Regions from separate parts of the Streptomyces sp. RK62 genome, predicted to be linked through region 1. Evidence: riboswitches for the same ligand, from Rfam matches in the RefSeq annotation. Region 1 holds a riboswitch; each other region holds the start of a gene.
What was found. A riboswitch is a leader RNA that binds a small molecule or an ion and turns the genes downstream of it on or off. The one in region 1 is predicted to bind cyclic di-AMP.
Positions count from the first base shown of each region.

Region 2: linked by a shared signal. The riboswitch ahead of KBY32_RS10290 (transglycosylase SLT domain-containing protein) and the one ahead of KBY32_RS35805 (C40 family peptidase) in region 1 are both predicted to bind cyclic di-AMP.
Region 3: linked by a shared signal. The riboswitch ahead of KBY32_RS31525 (transglycosylase family protein) and the one ahead of KBY32_RS35805 (C40 family peptidase) in region 1 are both predicted to bind cyclic di-AMP.
Region 4: linked by a shared signal. The riboswitch ahead of KBY32_RS01130 (LysM peptidoglycan-binding domain-containing M23 family metallopeptidase) and the one ahead of KBY32_RS35805 (C40 family peptidase) in region 1 are both predicted to bind cyclic di-AMP.

Region 1 covers NZ_JAGPYD010000003.1:481,028-484,212, forward strand. The annotation lists gene paaC (1,2-phenylacetyl-CoA epoxidase subunit PaaC) at 1-77, opposite strand, end outside; gene paaB (1,2-phenylacetyl-CoA epoxidase subunit PaaB) at 88-381, opposite strand; gene paaA (1,2-phenylacetyl-CoA epoxidase subunit PaaA) at 378-1,355, opposite strand; cyclic di-AMP (ydaO/yuaA leader) riboswitch at 1,635-1,806, shown strand; gene KBY32_RS35805 (C40 family peptidase) at 1,815-3,185, shown strand, end outside.
Region 2 covers NZ_JAGPYD010000004.1:314,952-318,136, forward strand. The annotation lists gene KBY32_RS10285 (polyprenyl synthetase family protein) at 1-237, opposite strand, end outside; cyclic di-AMP (ydaO/yuaA leader) riboswitch at 990-1,166, shown strand; gene KBY32_RS10290 (transglycosylase SLT domain-containing protein) at 1,174-1,908, shown strand; gene KBY32_RS10295 (HAD family hydrolase) at 1,973-2,803, opposite strand; gene fahA (fumarylacetoacetase) at 3,171-3,185, shown strand, end outside.
Region 3 covers NZ_JAGPYD010000020.1:92,308-95,492, reverse strand. The annotation lists gene KBY32_RS31530 (transglycosylase family protein) at 1-703, shown strand, start outside; cyclic di-AMP (ydaO/yuaA leader) riboswitch at 913-1,105, shown strand; gene KBY32_RS31525 (transglycosylase family protein) at 1,110-1,787, shown strand; gene eno (phosphopyruvate hydratase) at 2,012-3,185, shown strand, end outside.
Region 4 covers NZ_JAGPYD010000001.1:280,277-283,461, forward strand. The annotation lists gene KBY32_RS01125 (tyrosine-protein phosphatase) at 1-695, opposite strand, end outside; cyclic di-AMP (ydaO/yuaA leader) riboswitch at 1,265-1,426, shown strand; gene KBY32_RS01130 (LysM peptidoglycan-binding domain-containing M23 family metallopeptidase) at 1,431-2,351, shown strand; gene KBY32_RS01135 (SGNH/GDSL hydrolase family protein) at 2,658-3,185, shown strand, end outside.

The sequences.
Region 1 (3,185 bases):
AAGCCGGTGCCGTAGGCCCAGCGGGTGTCGTCCTCGTGTCCCTCGGCGAGGGTCAGATAGACATGGTCGTCACTCATGCCCTCTCCTTCAGATGTGGGGGACGTCGTCGGGGATGTCGTAGAAGGTCGGGTGGCGGTAGACCTTGTCGGCGCTGGGCTCGAAGAACGGGTCCTTCTCGTCGCGCGTGGAGGCGGCGATGTGCTCGGAGCGCACGACCCAGATGCTCACGCCCTCGTTGCGCCGCGTGTACAGGTCGCGGGCGTGGGTCAGCGCCATCCGGTCGTCGGCGGCGTGCAGCGAGCCGACGTGGACGTGGTTCAGTCCGCGCTTGCCCCGGACGAACACCTCGTACAGCGGCCAGTCCTGCTTTCCGGTGCTCATGCCACCGCTCCCTTCTCCGCGCGGGCGGCCTGCTTGGCCGCGTGGGCGGTGGCCGCCTCCCGCACCCAGGCGCCCTCTTCGTGGGCGCTCCTGCGTCGTTCCATCCGCTGTGCGTTGCACGGGCCGTCGCCCTTGATGACCCGCATCAGCTCGTCCCAGTCGGGCGTGCCGAAGTCGTGGTGGCCGCGCTCGGCGTTCCAGCGCAGCTCCGGGTCGGGCAGGGTGACGCCGAGCTTCTCGGCCTGCGGGACCGTCATGTCGACGAAGCGCCGGCGCAGCTCGTCGTTGCTGTGCCGTTTGATCTTCCAGGCCATCGAGCGGGCCGAGTTGGGCGAGGAGTCGTCGGGCGGTCCGAACATCATCAGGGAGGGCCACCACCAGCGGTTCACCGCGTCCTGGACCATCTCCCGCTGGGCCTCGGTGCCGCGCATCATCGTCATCAGCAGCTCGTAGCCCTGCCGCTGGTGGAACGACTCCTCCTTGCAGATCCGCACCATCGCGCGTGCGTACGGTCCGTAGGAGCTGCGGCACAGCGGCACCTGGTTGCAGATCGCGGCGCCGTCCACGAACCAGCCGATCACGCCGACGTCGGCGAAGCTCATCGTGGGGTAGTTGAAGATCGAGGAGTACTTCTGGCGGCCCTCGATCAGCCGCTCGGTCAGGTCGGCGCGGTCGGCGCCCAGGGTCTCGGCCGCCGAGTACAGGTACAGACCGTGTCCGGCCTCGTCCTGCACCTTGGCGAAGAGGATCGCCTTGCGGCGCAGCGAGGGCGCCTTGGTGATCCACTCCCCCTCCGGCTGCATGCCGATGATCTCCGAGTGGGCGTGCTGCGCGATCTGCCGGATCAGCGTGTTGCGGTAGCCGTCCGGCATCCAGTCCCGCGGCTCGATGCGCTGGTCGCGCGCGATCGTCGCGTCGAAGTGCTCCTCAAGCGGCCCTTGTGGGGGCGCCTCGGTGGAGTGTGAGGTCGTCATCGCTCCCGCTTCCCAACCGACCATTCGTTCGGTACCAGTGTGACGTGTTTCGGATGGCTGGGCAAGACCTTGACCGAGCGCCGGAGGGGTCGCGTGCGTCGCTACCCTCCGTATTCACGCAGGCGCATGGCGCGGCGGCGATGACCGACCGCCGTCACGAGCGTCGAAGGTCACAAAAACGTATCGGACATTTCACACGTCAATCTTCACTGCAGGCACACAAGTTGGCTAAGTTACGGCCCAGGACGCGCGTTGAACTCCGGCGATCCCCGCCGGGACGTGCGACCTCCGCCGAGTCGGCGCGTCCTTCGGGGCCGCGGAGCCGGGGACCCAACCGAATCATGGGGTGAATCGACCCGAGGCCGTGACGGGCCGGGTCGTAGGGCACACCTTCCGACGCGAAACGCCCGAACCCGTCAGCTAACTCGGTAGGCGGAGTACGGAAGGAGCACGTCGCCCATGGCGCCGGAACGCACCGGCATGCGCAACTCCGCGCTCGCCTCGGCAGCAGCCCTCACCTCGGTGGCCCTGCTCGGCCAGTCGGCCGGCGCCGCCCAGGCGGACGAGGGGCCGAGCCGCGAGGAGGTCAGTCGGCGGGTCAGTTCGCTCTACGACCGGGCCGAGACCGACACGGGGACCTTCAACGCCACCCGCGCCTCGTCCACGGGACCGCGCAAGCGCGCGGGCAGCCCGGCGGCCTCCGGACGCGACGGTGACGGCGGCCGTGGCGCCGCCCCGCTCGACGACGTGGCCCGGCAGTGGTTCGACATCGCCCGGTCCAAGCTCGGTCCGACGGTGCAGGCCACGCTGCCCAAGGACCGGATGCCGGAACGGCCCGCCGCCCCGGCGCGGGGTGCGCGCCCGTCGGCCGGGGGTGAAGGGGCGCGCGAGATATCTGGGCGTACGGCCTTGGAGCTGCCTGCTGGATCGGGTGCCCCTGTCGCCGAGTTGACGTCCGGTGCCTCGCGTTCGGCGGCTGTGGGTGAGCTGACGGCGGGGCCTGTGGCGGCTCTGCCCGCGGGCGGTGAGGCGGGGGGCGCGCTGGCCCTTCCGGCGGCGCCTGCCGCGTCTTCTGCGCCTGTCGTGCAGCCTGAGGTCGATCAGCGGGCCTCCCTGCGTACGACCAAGGAGCGCAGCCAGCGGAAGTTGGCGCAGGCGCGTGAGTTGCTGTCGGCGTACACCGGGCGGTCCATGGCGGCGATCGAGGCGCCGGCCGCTGTTCCTGCGACTGCTCCTGCCCCTGCCCCTGCTTCGGCGCAGAACCAGTGGGATGCCCTGGAGGCGCAGAGCCCCGCCGATCTGATGACGGTTCCGCCCGGTTCGACGGCTTGGACCGGGCAGTCCTCGGAGGCGTCGGCTGCCTCGGCTGCGTATCTGACGGCAACTCCTAGCGGTGGCCCGGAGTTGAGGGGCCCTCAGGGTTACGGCGTGCCTGACGCGGGCTTCTCCGCGGCTGCGGCTGCCCAGACGGGGAGCTTCCCGGCGGTCGACCAGACCGGCGGCTTCCCTGTGGTCGACCAGACCGGTGGGTTCCCCGTGGTCGACCAGACCGGTGGGTTCCCCGTGGTCGACCAGACCGGTGGGTTCCCGATGGTGGACCAGACCGGGAGCTTCCCCGCGGTCTCGCAGACCGGGAGTTTCCCGGCTGTCGGTCAGATAGGTGGCTTCCCCGCCGTGGACCAGACCGGCAGCTATCCGGCGGTGGCGCAGACGGGTGGCTTCCCGGCGGTGGACCAGACCGGCAGCTTCCCCTTGGTCGCTCCGACCCCCGCGGCAGCTCCGGCGGCGGCCCCTGCGGCCCCGCAGGACAGCCGGGCCCTGCGGGCCCTG
Region 2 (3,185 bases), on a different contig from region 1:
CGACGGCACGATCCCCGGGGCATACGGGTCCCCGAAGCGCGCGGCGAGCATCACCAGCAGCGGCCTGAAGCGCTTCCCGCCCGCCCGCACCAGGTGCTGGGCGGCCTCGGTGATGAAGGGGACCTCACTCTTGGTGGCTTCGAGCAGTCCCTCCTCGACAGCCGCCAATCCGGCCTGGACATCGGCTTCCAGAGCCTGGTCCCGCACGCTCAGCCCGAACGGCCCGACGACGGTCACGAGGGGTCTCCTGTCTGCTGGTGTCTTTCGGCTGGTTACACGGTTTGTCGATAGGTCGCTGCCATCACTCAAGTCAGCGTATCCGGTCACGTTTCGATCACCGATGCCGCCCACCCGTCCACCACGGGCGACATCGGTTCACGGTCGGTATGTTTTTCGATCACCTGATAAGGGTGGAGATTCATCGATTTATCGGCATGTCACTGTGTGTAGTCGCACCGGCACCCGCCACTCCGTATCGCCGATCACGGACCCGCTCCCTACGGCAGCCCGTCTACCCCGGCCCGCCCCGGAGACGCCCTCTCCGCCACCTCCACCTGTCCGGCCACTCGGCACCCGCACACCCCCGCGCCCGACACCCACTCAACGACGCGCACGGCATGCGAGGTTCCCCGACGCGTCCACAAAACGGACTTTCCGAACTCAAGGGACAGATAGGCGAGCTGGCGACACCCGTCCGACGGGCAGGCAATAAACGGGGAGTTGGAGCCATTGCCCGATTTGCCGTTGTTGTGATCGCCGTGAGTTGGGTCACGCGGCACCGCCCCTCACCCCTTCCCGCCGGAGCCCTTCGTCGCCTTACGGCAAAAGCGAGTTGAGCGTTGGCAACCGCAAAGGATCAAGTACCCCATACACCCCAGACCATGGTCAACTAGCACGTCAGGTGTCTGCGGCACTTGTTCCCGACATGTGCTCTCGCATACGTTCCCGCTCTGTCGGGCGGACGCCGAATCCTGCCGCCGCCCGAGTCATCCACCTACGCACTCACGCACGGCAGGAGCGGGGGACCCAGGTAAGTCGCCGTATCGGACGCCTTGATGGCGGCCCGGTCCGGCTAGGGGTGAAGTCGCGTCGTCGCACGACGGCACGACCGGGCATCTCCCGCCCGAACCCGACAGCTCACCTCGCAGGCGCCGGAGAGGAACGAACAGCGCCATGTCCCGAGGCAAGCACCGCCGCACCCGTACCAGCCCGCTCGCCCGCCGCGTCATCGCCGCCGGCACCGGTACCGCCGCCCTCGCGCTCCCCCTGCTGGGCGCCACCACCGCGAGCGCCGCCGAGCCCGCCAAGGTCTCCACCGTGGCCAAGACCGGCTCGGTCAGCTACACCACCAAGAAGGGCGACACCCTCTACGGGATCGCCGACCGCTACGACGCCCAGGGCGGCTGGCGTCAGCTCTACAAGGACAACCGCAAGGCCATCGGCGACAACCCGCGGCTGATCCACCCGGGTGTCGACCTGAAGGTCCGCGCCACGAAGAAGGCCACGCCGGCGAAGGCGAACACCGCGTCCGCCCCCGTCAAGAAGTCCGCCGTCGCCCAGGCCACCCAGGCCTCCGCGAAGACCTACGCGAACAACCTCGACGGCTGGATCCGCGAGGCGCTGGACATCATGGCGCAGAAGGGGATCCCCGGAAGCTACGAGGGCATCCACCGCAACATCATGCGGGAGTCCTCGGGCAACCCGGCCGCCATCAACAACTGGGACTCCAACGCCGTCGCGGGCACCCCGTCCAAGGGCCTGCTCCAGGTCATCGACCCGACCTTCGCGACGTACCACGTGGCGGGCACCGCGTACGACCCGTTCGACCCGGTCGCGAACATCACGGCCGCGTGCAACTACGCGGCCGCGCGCTACGGCTCGATCGACAACGTGAACGGCCCCTACTAGGCCCCACGTTCCGGCCCGCGTTCCGGCCCCACGTTCCGCCGGGCGCCTCCCCTGTCCGACAGGTCTAGTAGGGGAACTCGGCCAGGCTGCAGGCGAACAGTCTCTCGAGGACGACGGCGATGCCGTCGTCCTCGTTGGACAAGGTGATCTCGTCCGCGACCGCCTTGAGCTCCGGGTGCGCGTTGGCCATCGCCACCCCGTGGGCCGCCCAGTCGAACATGGGGATGTCGTTGGGCATGTCCCCGAAGGCGATCGTCTCGTGCGGGCCCAGACCGAGGTGCTCGGCGGCGAGCGCGAGGCCGGTCGCCTTGGTGATGCCGCATGGCTGGAGTTCGACGGTGCCCGGCCCCGACATGGTGACCGTCGCCAGCGAACCCACCACCGCGCGGGCCGTCGCCGCCAACTCGTCGTCGCTCAGCGTCGGGTGGCGCAGCAGCACCTTGCTGATCGGCTCGCACCACAGGTCGTCGCGGTGCCGCACCCGCACGGCCGGCAGGGTGGGGTGCGGCATCAGATACCCCGGTTCGATGAGCGTGAGCCCGTCGACGCCGTCCTGGTCGACCGCCGCGTACACCTGCCCGACCTCGGCCTCGATCTTGCCGAGCGCGGTCTCCGCCAGGTCCCGCTCCAGGGTGATGGACCACAGCAGACGGTTCCGGCCGACGTCGTAGAGCTGCGCGCCCTGCCCGCACACCGCCAGTCCCCTGCTGCCCAGCAAATCCAGGAGGGGCCGCACCCTGGGCGCCGGGCGTCCCGTCACCACCAGGTGCTGGGCACCGGCCACCGCCGCCTGCGCGAGGGCCGCGAGGGACCGGTCGGAGAGCGTGTCGTCACCTCGGAGAAGGGTCCCGTCCAGGTCAGTGGCGATGAGTGAATATGCGATCGGTGCGGCCATGATCAGAGAATACGGACAGGAAGGCCCATCGACTCGACCTGAACCGGACGGCTGCTCGGTTCACATGAGTTGACACTCGTTCCGGTCCCAGTTGTGTCCATGCGCGCACAACCAACGCCCGTTTATGGCGATTTCGCCCCCACGAGATCTTTCCGAACTTCCTGTCGGCGTTACGGTGGGGCGAGTTGGGGCCGTTTCCTTTGTGACCACGCGTGCGACACCACGGCCGGCCCCGGCGACCTGGGACGGAGCCGATCGCCCTCCCCGGCGTCCCCGGCATATTCACCCTGCCCAAGACAGCCACCTCACCCGTAACGTGGGCCCGACCACATGGCTTACGGAGCGTATGAGAGTGAGGCAGCACCCCATGCCCCCCTTCGAT
Region 3 (3,185 bases), on a different contig from region 1:
CGCCGTGGCGCAGAAGGTCCTCGCCGAGCGCGGGACGGCCCCCTGGGGCACCTGCGCGGTGCTCAACGGGCTCAGCAAGAAGTCGGGTGCCATCGACCTCGACACCGGTGTCTCCGGGGACTCCCCGAGCGAGGTGTCCGGGTCGTCCGGCTTGCTCGATTCCTCTGATTCCTCCGACTCGTCCGATTCTTCCGGTTCTTCGGACGGTTCGGGCTCCTCCGGCGGTGCGTCGAGCACCCCGAGCGGCTCGTCGTCCGCGTCGCCGGAGAGCTCCGCCCCGTCCTCACCCGAGGCGGAGAAGTCCGGAAAGCCCGAGAAGGCCGAGAAGTCCGGCGCCACCGCCACCGCCTCCCCGGACAGCTCCCCGGTGGAGAGCCCCGAGATCACGAACCAGGACAACTCCGGGCAGAGTGCCGGATCCTGGAGCCTCGTCGACACCGCCGCGATCGAGGACGTACCGGCCGGTTCCGGGCGGCACCGCGGCGCCAGTGCCGAGGAGACCAAGTCCGCGGACGGCGACTCCGCCTCCTCCGGCCGCCACGCCTCCTACCGGGTCCGCGCGGGTGACACGCTCGCCTCCATCGCCGACTCCCTTGACGTCGACGGCGGATGGCGCGCGCTGTACGAGGCGAACAAGGCGGCCATCGGCGCCGACGCCGACAACATCGCTCCCGGTCAGACGCTGGACGTCCCCACCGAATAAGGGCCGAACAGGGCCAAATGAAGCGGCAGTTCATGCCCCGCTTTCATGGTGAATGTCCGTTTTAGATGGACTGAGAGATAGATCTCAGAAGCCTTGATCGTCTTTGAAAATCCCCGAGCGGCGTGTCTACGGTCGTGACCGCTCGCCTCCAGTGCGAGCCCCGACAGCCGTCACGCCGAATCCTGCCGGCGGCCGTCCGGGAACAGTCGTCGCGTCATGCGCCGTAGGCAGGAGCGGGGGACCCAAGGTAAGCGCCGGGTCCGGAAGTCGAGGCCCTCCGGGGACTCACGGCCGGAACCGGCTTGGGGTGAAGTCGCGCACCACGCACCAGTGGTGGGCGACCGGGCAACTCAACCGGCCCGAACCCGACAGCTCACCTCGTAGGCGTCGGTGAGGGGATCTCTCCATGCTGTTCTCCAGCAAGGGCAAGCACCGTCGTCCGTCCAAGGCCGCCCGCGCCATCGCCGTCGTCGGCGTCACCGGCGCCGCCGCCGTCGCCGGCCCGCTGATGGCCGCCGGCAGCGCCTCGGCCGCCACCGCCTCCGAGTGGGACACCGTCGCCCAGTGCGAGTCCGGCGGCAACTGGTCGATCAACACCGGCAACGGCTACTACGGCGGTCTGCAGTTCTCCGCCTCGACCTGGGCGGCCTACGGCGGCACGCAGTACGCCTCCACCGCCGACCAGGCCACCAAGGCCCAGCAGATCGCGATAGCCGAGAAGGTCCTCGCGAGCCAGGGCAAGGGCGCCTGGCCGCACTGCGGCACCGGCCTGTCGAGCGCGGCCTACAACGGCTCCGCCGCCACCGGTGGCGAGCAGAGCACCCGCTCCACCGAGGAGAAGCCGGCCTCCCGCTCCGCGGACCGTCCGGCCGCCGAGAAGAGCACCAAGACCGTCACCACCCCGACCGGCAAGAAGGTCAAGAAGGGCGACGGCGAGTACAAGGTCGCCAAGGGCGACACCCTCAGCACCATCGCCGCCGACCACGACGTCAAGGGCGGCTGGGAGAAGCTCTTCGAGCTGAACAAGGACATCGTCCAGGACGCCGACCTGATCTACCCGGGTCAGCAGCTCCACCTGAAGTAGGACCCCCACAGGCTCCCCGCCCCGGCGCGTGTTCCCCCGTGCGCGCCGGGGCGGGGTTCTGTGTAGATGTACGCGCCCGCTTTTTGTTCCGTTCGGAAACAATTCGCTCTCGGTTCCGTCCACAGGGCGGTCGACCGCTGGCCGAACCTCCGGAGCCGGTTAGGCTCGTCTCGCAGCACCCACGCGGGCTGCGTAAAGGCTTCACATCCACGAAGGAGATGCTCGTGCCGTCCATCGACGTCGTCGTAGCCCGGGAAATCCTGGACTCCCGAGGCAATCCCACGGTCGAGGTCGAGGTCGGCCTCGACGACGGCAGCACCGGTCGTGCCGCCGTCCCGTCCGGCGCCTCCACCGGCGCCTTCGAGGCCATCGAGCTGCGCGACGGTGACACCAACCGTTACCTCGGCAAGGGCGTCGAGAAGGCCGTCCTCGCCGTCATCGAGCAGATCGGCCCGGAGCTCGTCGGCTACGACGCCACCGAGCAGCGCCTGATCGACCAGGCCATGTTCGACCTGGACGCCACCGACAACAAGGGCTCCCTCGGCGCCAACGCCATCCTCGGCGTCTCGCTCGCCGTCGCCCACGCCGCCTCCGAGGCCAGCGACCTGCCGCTCTTCCGCTACCTGGGCGGCCCCAACGCGCACCTGCTCCCGGTGCCGATGATGAACATCCTGAACGGCGGCTCGCACGCCGACTCCAACGTGGACATCCAGGAGTTCATGATCGCCCCGATCGGCGCGGAGTCCTTCTCCGAGGCCCTGCGCTGGGGCGCCGAGGTCTACCACACCCTCAAGAAGGTCCTGAAGAACAAGGGCCTGGCCACCGGCCTCGGCGACGAGGGCGGCTTCGCCCCGAACCTCGGCTCCAACCGCGACGCCCTCGACCTCATCCTCGAGGCGATCAAGGAAGCCGGCTACACCCCCGGCGAGCAGATCGCCCTGGCCCTGGACGTGGCCGCCTCCGAGTTCTACAAGGACGGCGTCTACACCTTCGAGGGCAAGGAGCGCTCGGCGGCCGAGATGACCGAGTACTACGCGGAGCTCGTCGACGCGTACCCGCTCGTGTCCATCGAGGACCCGCTGTTCGAGGACGACTGGGACGGCTGGAAGACCATCACCGACAAGCTCGGCGACAAGGTCCAGCTCGTCGGCGACGACCTGTTCGTCACCAACCCGGAGCGCCTCGCCCGCGGCATCGAGGAGGGCGCCGCCAACGCCCTGCTGGTGAAGGTGAACCAGATCGGTTCGCTCACCGAGACCCTGGACGCCGTCGAGCTGGCCCAGCGCAACGGCTTCAAGTGCATGATGTCCCACCGCTCCGGCGAGACCGAGGACGTCACCATCGCCGACCTGGCCGTCGCCACCAACTGCGGCCAGATCAAGACCGGCGCCCCGGCCC
Region 4 (3,185 bases), on a different contig from region 1:
TCGAAGGCCGCCGTCAGGTACTCCGCCCGCGCGTCGAACAGCGGGCTCAGCAGCTCCATGACCTCGGGCGAGTAGGCCGAGGGGTTGCTGCCGCTGCGCCGCACCTTGTAGCGGCGGTGCTTCTCGTTGGACTTCAGGTAGTCGGTGACGATCGCCTCGCGCTCGACGCCGACGGCGAGCAGCGTCACCGCGACCGACAGGCCAGCCCGGTCCTTGCCGGCCGCGCAGTGCATCAGGGCCGGGACGCTGTCCTCCACCAGGGAGTGCAGGATCCGGGAGTGCTCGGCGGTCCGGTCCGTGACCATCGAGCGGTAGGAGGCGATCATCCGGTCGGCGCCCTTGCCGTCGGCCAGGATCCCCCGCAGCTGGTCGAGGTCGCCGTCCCGGACCATCTTCCAGAACTCCGCGCCGTCCGCCGGGTCCGACAGCGGCAGATTCACATTGCGGACGCCCGGCAGCTCGACGTCGGGACCCTCCAGCTTCTGGTCCGCCGCATTGCGGAAGTCGAAGATCGTGTGCAGGCCCAGCGAGTCGAGGAAGGCGGCGTCCTCGGGGGTGGCGTGGGCGAGGTGGCCGCTGCGGAACAGCACGCCGTGCCGCACCCGTCGTCCGTCCACGGTGGGCAGGCCGCCCACGTCGCGGAAGTTGCGCACACCGGCCAGTTCGGGCTCGGTCGACGGGATCTGCTGCGTCACGGGGGCTCCTCCCGGTCGGCCCCGCCGGCGCGGCTCGGCGATGAGGCCGGCGAGGTGCGACTCCGACGATACGACATGGCTGCGTGCGCCATTCAGTTGTCCACAGGGGATGACTCGGTGGCAATGGGTCGAAACGGGCGAAAGTCGTCTGATGTCATCTTTGCGAGCGGGTGCTTCGTCCGGTTTTGCGCGCACCTCATGTCGTATTCGGATCGGAATCGACGGGAAGGTTCAATGGGTCGGATATCCACCGGCGTCGCATCTAGGGTTTCTGTCCGAATTGATGCCTTCATTCCAACTCGCTCCGTAATAAGGAAAGCTGGAGCAGCGTCACGTGAGGAGCGTCATATCCGTGACGGTGTGTCGCCCGTCATGTCCACGTAATCATCATGCTTTTCCCGGGACTTCGAGCAATCAGGCCCCTTCGAAATGCACGCAGGGTGACCGTTGAATGCCGTAAGGGATCAAGGTGAGCGCATTCGGGCGGAACCCCTCACTTGTTCCCTTGCGTCTCTCTCGCTTACGTTCGCCACCAATCCGGACGGACGCCTAATCCTGCCGCCGACCGGAATCCGCGCACACCCACCCGTACACGGCAGGAGCGGGGGACCCACAGGTACTTCGCCTGTTCCGGTCTCCGGAACAGGCTTGGGGTCAAGTCGCGTCCCGACGCGACCGGGCATCTCCAGCCCGCACCCGACAGCTCACCTCGTAGGCGCCGGAGAGGAATTCGTCATGCCCGCGAAGGGTAAGCACCGCCGTCCCAAGTCCCTGCGCTTCACCCGGACGATCGCCGTCGCCGGAACCGGTGGCGCCGCTCTCGCGCTGCCGCTGATCGGGGCCACCGGCGCAAACGCCGCGACCGGCCAGTCCGTCCCGGAGAAGGCGGTCCAGTCCGTCCAGGTCGCGGCCAAGAAGGCGCCGGCGCAGAAGACCTCCGCCCAGAAGACGCGCACCTACGAGGTGAAGCGCGGCGACTACCTCGCGAAGATCGCCGACCAGCAGGACGTCCGCGGCGGCTGGAAGAAGCTCTACGCCGACAACCGCGAGGCCGTCGGCGCCGACCCGTCGCTCATCCACCCGGGTCTGAAGCTGTCGATCGGCACCAAGGCCGAGAGCGCCGCCCCGAAGGCGTCCGCCCCGGCCCCGTCCGCGTCGAAGTCCTCGGCGAAGCCCGCCGCCAAGCCCGCCGCGCCGCAGAAGGCCGCCCCGGCCGCCCAGAGCGCCGACGAGGCGAGCACCGTCAACGGCTTCAGCGCCCCGGTCTCCGCCGCCGCCGTCGGCACCTCGTACAAGGTCGCGGGCAGCATGTGGTCCAGCGGCTACCACACCGGTGTGGACTTCTCCGCCCCCACCGGCACCCCCCTGAAGGCGGTCGGCGCCGGCACCGTCGTCTCCGCCGGCTGGGGCGGCGCCTACGGCAACCAGGTCGTCATCCGGCTCGCCGACGGCTACTACGCCCAGTACGCCCACCTGTCCTCGCTGTCCGTCTCCAGCGGCCAGACGGTGACCGCGGGCCAGCAGATCGGCCTCTCCGGCGCGACCGGCAACGTGACCGGCCCGCACCTGCACTTCGAGATCCGCACCGCGCCGGGCTACGGCTCCGACGTGGACCCGGTGGCCTACCTCCGCTCCAAGGGCGTCGCCATCGGCTGACCCCCGCACACGGCGCGCACCACCTCCCTGACACGCATGCGCACCACCTGCCTGACACGCACGCCGAAGGCCGGACCCCACCCCCGGGTCCGGCCTTCGGCCTGTCGTCGTCGTGCGCCCGCGGGCGCACGCGCGAGCGTTTCGGCGGTCAACGCCCCTGTCCGGAGCCGTATTCCGGACTTGGCGAAGGCTTTGGCAGTGGCTTATCTCACCGCTCGTCAACCCCTTCCTACGGTCGCGTAGGTCACATCGGAAGGTGAATCATGTCCCGACGTGACAGACGATTCGAAGAGTGACAGCAGAGCAGTGATCGGGTCGTACGTCGCGGTGGGGGACAGCTTCACCGAGGGCGTCGGCGACCCCGGCCCCGACGGGTCGTTCGTCGGCTGGGCCGACCGGTTCGCGGTCCTTCTGGCCGACCGGCGCCCCGAGGGCGACTTCCGGTACGCCAACCTCGCCGTGCGCGGGCGACTGCTGGACCAGATCGTGGCGGAACAGGTCCCCAAGGCCGTCGAACTCGCCCCGGACCTGGTGTCGTTCTGCGCGGGCGGCAACGACATCCTGCGGCCCGGCACCGACCCCGACGAGGTCGCCGAACGGTTCGAGCGGGCCGTCGTCCGGCTCACCTCGGCCGCCGGCACCGTGATGGTGACGACCGGCTTCGACACCCGTGGCGTCCCCGTGCTGAAGCACCTGCGCGGCAAGATCGCCACCTACAACGGGCACGTCCGCGCCATCGCCGACCGCTACGGCTGCCCGGTGCTCGACCTGTGGTCCCTGAGGACCGTCCAGGACCGCCGGGCCTGGGACAGCGACCGGCTCCACCTCTCTCCC